Linked DNA regions of Natronosporangium hydrolyticum. The protein of the gene in region 2 binds, or shares a complex with, the protein of the main gene of each other region. Links are inferred from orthologs where the notes say so. Each region holds a gene or a part of one and is shown on either strand. Other genes may lie near its edges. The genes, in order: ctaD and ctaE.

Region 1 (3,222 bases), 860 kb from region 2 along the record:
ACCTACCCACGCTCGCCGAGTCCCGCGAACACCTCCGCGCCGAGCTCGTCGCCGTACCGTGGGAAGGGTTGAAGCTCTCGGCCGGGGAGCCAGCGATCCCGGTGACCATGATGGGAGGAGACCGATGAGCCGTGCACTGATCATCACCGACGTCCAGAACGACTTCTGCGAAGGCGGGTCGTTGGCGGTCCGGGGCGGCGGCGCGGTAGCCGCCGGCATCTCCGCCGCACTGCACGATCGGCCGGACCGATGGGATCACGTCGTGGCGACCAAGGACCACCACATCGAACCGGGTGATCATTTCGCCGAAGAACCTGACTTTGTGGATAGTTGGCCACCGCACTGCCTGGTCGGCACCGCCGGGGCAGAGTTCCACCCGGAACTCGACACCGACCGGATCGAGGCGACCTTCACCAAGGGCGAGTACGAACCCGCCTACTCTGGCTTCGAAGGCGCCACCGGCAGCATCGGCCTCGCCGCCTGGCTGCGGATGCACGACGTCACCGAGGTCGAGATCGTCGGTATCGCCACCGACCACTGTGTGCTCGCCACCGCGCTGGACAGCGTCGCCGAAGGCTTCGCCACCACGGTGCTGCTCAACCTGACCGCGGGCGTGCTGCCCGAGACCATCGACAAGGCGCTCCAGCGGATGCAGGAGGCCGGGGTCACGCTGGTCTAAGCGCTCAGGGGCGCTGCTCGCCGCCGCTCGCCTCGCCACCGGCGGACTCCTGGCCAGCCTCCGGCTCGCCTTCGGCCCGTTCGCCTGGCCGCGCCGAGTCGCCGCCCATCGGCCCCGGCGGCTCCGCCGCGGCGGTGGTGTAATACGGAACGAGGTGCGGGAACTTCGCGTCGAACGCCGGCCGTTCCGAGCGGATCCGCGGCATCCGGTCGAAGTTGCGCAGCGGCGGCGGGCAGCTGGTCGCCCACTCCAACGAGGCGCCGTGCCCCCACGGGTCGTCGACCTGCACCACCCGGCCGGATTTGTACGACTTCCACACGTTGTAGAGGAAGGGCAGCGTCGAGACGCCCAGCACGAACGCGCCGATCGACGAGATCATGTTCAGGGTGTTGAACCCGTCGCTGGCCAAGTAGTCGGCGTACCGCCGGGGCATGCCCTCGTTACCCAGCCAGTGCTGCACCAGGAAGGTGGTGTGGAACCCGACCATGGTCAGCCAGAAATGAATCCGGCCGAGCCGCTCGTCGAGCATCCGCCCAGTCATCTTCGGGAACCAGAAGTAGATGCCGGCATAGACCGCGAAGACGATGGTGCCGAAGAGCACGTAGTGGAAGTGGGCCACCACGAAGTAGGTGTCCGAGACGTGCCAGTTGACCGGCGGGCTCGCCAGCAACACCCCGGAGAGGCCACCCAGCAGGAAGGTGACCAGGAACCCGATCGAGAAGAGCATCGGTGACTCGAACGTCAACTGTCCTCGCCACATCGTGCCGATCCAGTTGAAGAACTTGATCCCGGTCGGTACTGCGATCAGGAACGACAAGAAGGCGAAGAAGGGCAGCAGCACCTGGCCGGTGGCGAACATGTGGTGGGCCCACACGCTCATCGAGAGCGCACCGATCGCGATCGTCGCCAGCACCAGCATCTTGTAGCCGAAGATCGGCTTCCGGCTGAAGACCGGGATGATCTCCGAGACGATGCCGAAGAACGGCAACGCCACGATGTAGACCTCGGGATGGCCGAAGAACCAGAACAGGTGCTGCCACAGGATCGGCCCGTTGGTCGCCGGATCGAAGACGTGCGAGCCGAGAATCCGGTCCGACAGCAGCGCCAGCAGCGCCGCGGTCAGGATCGGGAACGCCATCAGCACCAGCACCGAGGTGACCAGGATGTTCCAGGTGAAGATGGACATCCGGAACATCGTCATGCCGGGCGCCCGCAGCGTCACGATCGTGGTGATCATATTGACGGCGGCCAGGATGGTGCCGAGGCCGGAGATCGCCAGCCCGGTGATCCACAGGTCGGCACCCACACCGGGCGTGTGGATCGCGCTGTTCAGCGGCGCATAAGCGAACCAGCCGAAGTCGGCGGCCCCGCCCGGAGTCAAGAAGCCCAGCAACACCACCGTGCCACCGAACGCGAACAACCAGTAGGCCAGCGCGTTCAACCGCGGGAACGCCACATCCGGCGCGCCGATCTGGATCGGCACGATGTAGTTGGCGAACGCGAACACGATCGGCGTCGCGAACAGCAACAGCATGATCGTGCCGTGCATGGTGAAGAGCTGGTTGTACTGCTCCGGGGAGAGGAACCGCATCCCCGGCTGGGCGAGCTCGGCCCGCATCACCAGCGCCATCGCGCCGCCGATCAAGAAGAAGGCGAACGCGGTGGTCATATACATGATGCCAATCTGCTTGGCATCGGTGGTCCGGAGCATGCGCGCCAGCGCGGAGCCCTTGACCGGCTGGTGAACCGGGTAGGGCCGAGTCTCGATCGGCTTCGGGGCAACGGTGGTCACGAGGGGCAGAATAGCGGCCCGGCCACGCCGGGCCCGCCCCGGGTCGGGCGATCGGCGGGTGCGCAGCGATGATCAGCGCGGCAGCGACAACCCGGGCAGGATCTCAGTGAAGAACTCGCGGTCGCCGGCGAAGGTGGGCGACAACGTCGCGAACTCCGTAGGGCGCAGCCAGCGGACCGCGCTGACCTCACCCGGGTCGGGGTGCAGGTCGCCCGCGCCGGGCAGCACCTCGGCCAGCCACCAGAACAGCCGGAACCCCCCGTCGTGGGTCTGCGACTCCCACACCCGACCCAGCGGCCGGACCGCCAGCCCGACCTCCTCACGCACCTCGCGGACGACCGCGGCCGCCTGCCCCTCGCCCGGCTCGACCTTGCCGCTCAACGGCGCCCAGTAACCCGAGAAGACCGCTTGCGGACCGCGCCGGATCACCAACACCTGACCCGCCCGCGCCACCACCGCCACCACCGCCTCGCGCTGGCCGGCGGCCGGCCCGGCAGGGTCGCTAGGCACCGTGGGTATCCGGGTCCGGGCCGAGCCGTCCGCCCCGGTCCAGCCGGCCCATCGCCGCGAGCTCCTCCGGCGCCAACGTGAAGTCGAAGACCGCCAGATTCTGCTGCATCCGGCCCGGCGTCACCGACTTGGGGATCGCGATGTTGCCGAGCTGCAGCTGCCAGCGCAAAACCACCTGCGCCGGCGTACGGCCATGCTTGCTGGCCAAGCCGGTGATCGTGGGATGCTCCAGCGCGTCGCC
Region 2 (3,068 bases):
TCAGGGTCTGGTCGTCGCTCTCGGACGGACCGTCGTGGCGTTGCTCGATCGACACCTCGTGGGGGAGGAGCTTCTTCGTCCAGGCGACGATGCCGGCGCCGACGCAGAACAGGGCGATGGCGAGGGTTACCCCGAGCACCGGGGTGTAGAACTTGCTGAGCGCGTCCGCGCCGGCTTCGTACTGCCAGGGCCAGGCAATGTACGCGACCATGAAGGCGGTCGCCGCCGCCCCCGCGAGCAAGAAGAGCATGGCGATGACCCGAACCACCCGGCGTTCGGCCCGGGAGCCGGGCTCGAACCGTGGCTCGTACAGCATGATTTCGACGCCGTCGCGGCGGGCGCCTTCCCGGACCAGGTCGAACCTGGTCAGCCGCGGGTCGTGAATGTCGACCTCGCGGGACTCGGCCGGGGCGGCGGAGGTCACCTCGGTGCCGGGCTCATTCTCCGGTCTGGTGGGCTGCTGGGTCGGGACGGTCATGACTTGCCTGCAATCCAAAGGGTGGCGAACACGAGCGCCACGATGCCGACCAGGAAGACGGCCACGCCTTCGGTGGAGGGCCCGAACCGACCCAGGTTGAACACCCCGCCCGGGTCGCCGTCGTCCTGGAGTACCCGGATGAAGGCAATGATATCGGCCTTCTCTTCGGGGGTGAGTTGGTTGTCACCGAAGACTGGCATGTTCTGGGGGCCGGAGAGCATCGCCGCGTAGATCTGCCGGTCGGTGGCCTCCATTATGCTGGGCGCGAACGCGCCGCTGCTGAGCGGACCACCGCCGCCAGAGTAGGCGTGGCACGACGAGCAGTTGATCCGGTAAAGCTCGCCGCCGACGGCCGAGTCGCCGTCGTCGAGCACCGCGCCGAGGTTCTGCGGGACCTCCGGGCCACCGCCGAGTTCCTGGATGTAGGCCGAGAGCGCGGCGATGTTCTGCTCCAGCTCCTCGCCGCTCCAGTACGGCGGCTTCGGCTGTGCCTGGGCCTCCTGCCGGGACATCGGCATCCGGCCGGTCTCGACCTGGAACTCGACCGCGGCCGAACCCACTCCGATCAGGCTGGGGCCGCGCTCGTCGACGCCCTGGGCGTTGCGGCCGTGGCAGCTGATGCAGTTGTTGTCATACAGCTCTTTGCCCTCGGCGGCGGTCGGGGACAGGGGTTGTTCCTGGGCCGCCACTCCGGGCGCGAACGCGGTGTAGGCGAAGCCGGCGAGCAGCAGCGCGCCTACCAACTTCACCGAGGCGCCGAGCCGCCGTTGCCCGCGACCCGGGCGCGAGCGGGTTGCCCGGCTCGTGAGCACCGTGCGCCACATCCGCGCGAGTCGCGCTCTGCGGCCGGGGGTCTCAGAGGTCATCGCCAGCCTTTCCGATCAGGGAAGGAAGAAGATCATCGCGAACAGGACGATCCAGACCGCGTCCACGAAGTGCCAGTAGTACGAGATCACGATCGCTGACGTCGCCTGGGCCGGGGTGAACCGCCCCAACGACGTACGCGCCAGGTAGATCAGGAATGCGAGCAGGCCACCGACCACGTGTAGCAGGTGGAAACCGGTGGTCAGGTAGAACATCGAACCGAAGCCGTCGCTGTCGATCCGGATGCCGTAGTTGTTCGACAGCTCGACGTACTCGATCAGCTGGCCCACCACGAAGATGGTGCCCATCACGAACGTGAGCGCGAACCACCGTCGGAGTCCGTGCACGTCGCCTCGTTCAGCCCGGAACACCCCGATCTGGCAGGTGATCGAGGACAGCAGCAGAACTGTGGTGAACGGAAGCGCGAACCAGACATTCAGGTTGGGATGGTTCGCCGCCCACAACTCCGGCGCGGCTGCTCGGATGGAGAAGAACATCGCGAACAGGCCGGCGAAGAACATCAGTTCGCTGGCTAGCCACACGATCACGCCGACGCTGGTGATGTTCGGTCGGTTGAGCGAGTGGACCTGGCTCTGGGAAAGCGCTGGGGCCGCAGTCACTGGCTCATTATCGCTACTACGGTGTGTCGGTCGACGCCGGGGTGGGCTCTTACGCCCTCCCGCAGCGTATGACCTAACCTGCGGATGTGGAGATCGATCTGCTCGCGCACCCTGCCGACGGGACGCCTCCGCCGCTGACGCCCGCCGCCCTGCTCACCGAGGCCAAGCTGCTGAACTGGTTCACGGTGGTGCTGCTGGTGGCCGCGGCGGCGTACCTGTACGGGGTGTGGCGGCTGCGGCATCGAGGTGACCCGTGGCCGATGCAACGGACGGTGGCCTTCCTCGGTCCGGGCCTGGGCGGCATCGCGGCAGCCACCATCAGCGGGCTGGCGGCGTACGACACGTCGCTGGTCTCCGCGCACATGGTGCAGCACATGGTGCTGTCGATGGTGGCCCCGATCTTCCTGGCGTTGGGTGCGCCGGTGACCCTCGCGCTGCGGACGCTGCCCCGCCGCGCTCGACGGGTGTTGCTGACGGTGGTCCACTCGCGCCCGATCAAGGTGTTGTCGTTTCCGATGGTGGCGTTCGCGATCTTCGTCGCGAGCCCGTTCGTGCTCTACTTCACCGATCTCTACCGGCTGAGCCTGGAGAGTGTCCTGGTGCATGAACTCGTGCACCTTCACTTCTTGATCGCCGGGTGCCTGTTCTTCTGGCCGCTGATCGGGTTGGATCCGCTGCCCGGCCGGTGGCCGTACCCGGGGCGGGTCCTGTTGCTGCTGCTGATGGTGCCGTTCCACACTGTGCTGGGGCTGACCATCATGCAGAGCGAGCGGCTTCTCGGCGGCGACTGGTACCCGACGCTCGGGTTGTACTGGGCCGATCCGGCCGCTGACCAGCATCTCGCCGGTGGCATTCTGTGGGCGGGTGGCGAGATCATCACCGTCTCGGTGCTGGCGTTGATGGTGGTGCAGTGGATCCGGGCCTCGGAGCGGGAGGCGCAGCGGATCGACCGGGAACTCGACCGGCAGGAGGCGGCGGCCGCAGCTCGAGGCGCCCCGCCGCCGGCTCCGGAGACAGGCGCTAGGATGGCGCCGTGAGCGCGAGGAGTGAGCGAAGCGAGCCCCGCAGTCGCGAACCAGGTAACGCCAGTGGCGCGAGGAGTGAGC

What was found.
Region 1: the proteins of ctaE (region 2) and ctaD are in contact, whole or in part, in a solved structure (PDB 7CUB), measured with the Escherichia coli proteins. The link is inferred for Natronosporangium hydrolyticum from one-to-one orthologs.

The regions. Positions count from the first base shown.
Region 1 is NZ_CP070499.1:895,043-898,264, reverse strand. Bases 78-2,984 are described here. They hold ctaD (aa3-type cytochrome oxidase subunit I), read right to left. Parts: upstream 2,472-2,984; coding sequence 684-2,471; downstream 78-683. Other genes in these bases: JQS43_RS04145 (aldo/keto reductase), read right to left, coding at 2,974-2,984; JQS43_RS04150 (NUDIX hydrolase), read right to left, coding at 2,544-2,981; JQS43_RS04160 (isochorismatase family protein), read left to right, coding at 125-679; JQS43_RS04165 (nicotinate phosphoribosyltransferase), read left to right, coding at 78-128. Outside these bases: more of JQS43_RS04165, read left to right, coding at 1-77; more of JQS43_RS04145, read right to left, coding at 2,985-3,222. UniProt on the Escherichia coli protein: Cytochrome bo(3) ubiquinol oxidase is the terminal enzyme in the aerobic respiratory chain of E.coli that predominates when cells are grown at high aeration.
Region 2 is NZ_CP070499.1:1,752,025-1,755,092, forward strand. The notes cover bases 162-2,914. They hold ctaE (aa3-type cytochrome oxidase subunit III), read right to left. Parts: upstream 1,963-2,914; coding sequence 1,360-1,962; downstream 162-1,359. Other genes in these bases: qcrA (cytochrome bc1 complex Rieske iron-sulfur subunit), read right to left, coding at 162-478; qcrC (cytochrome bc1 complex diheme cytochrome c subunit), read right to left, coding at 475-1,344; JQS43_RS07900 (cytochrome c oxidase assembly protein), read left to right, coding at 2,049-2,914. In the rest of the region: more of qcrA, read right to left, coding at 1-161; more of JQS43_RS07900, read left to right, coding at 2,915-2,999. UniProt on the Escherichia coli protein: Cytochrome bo(3) ubiquinol terminal oxidase is the component of the aerobic respiratory chain of E.coli that predominates when cells are grown at high aeration.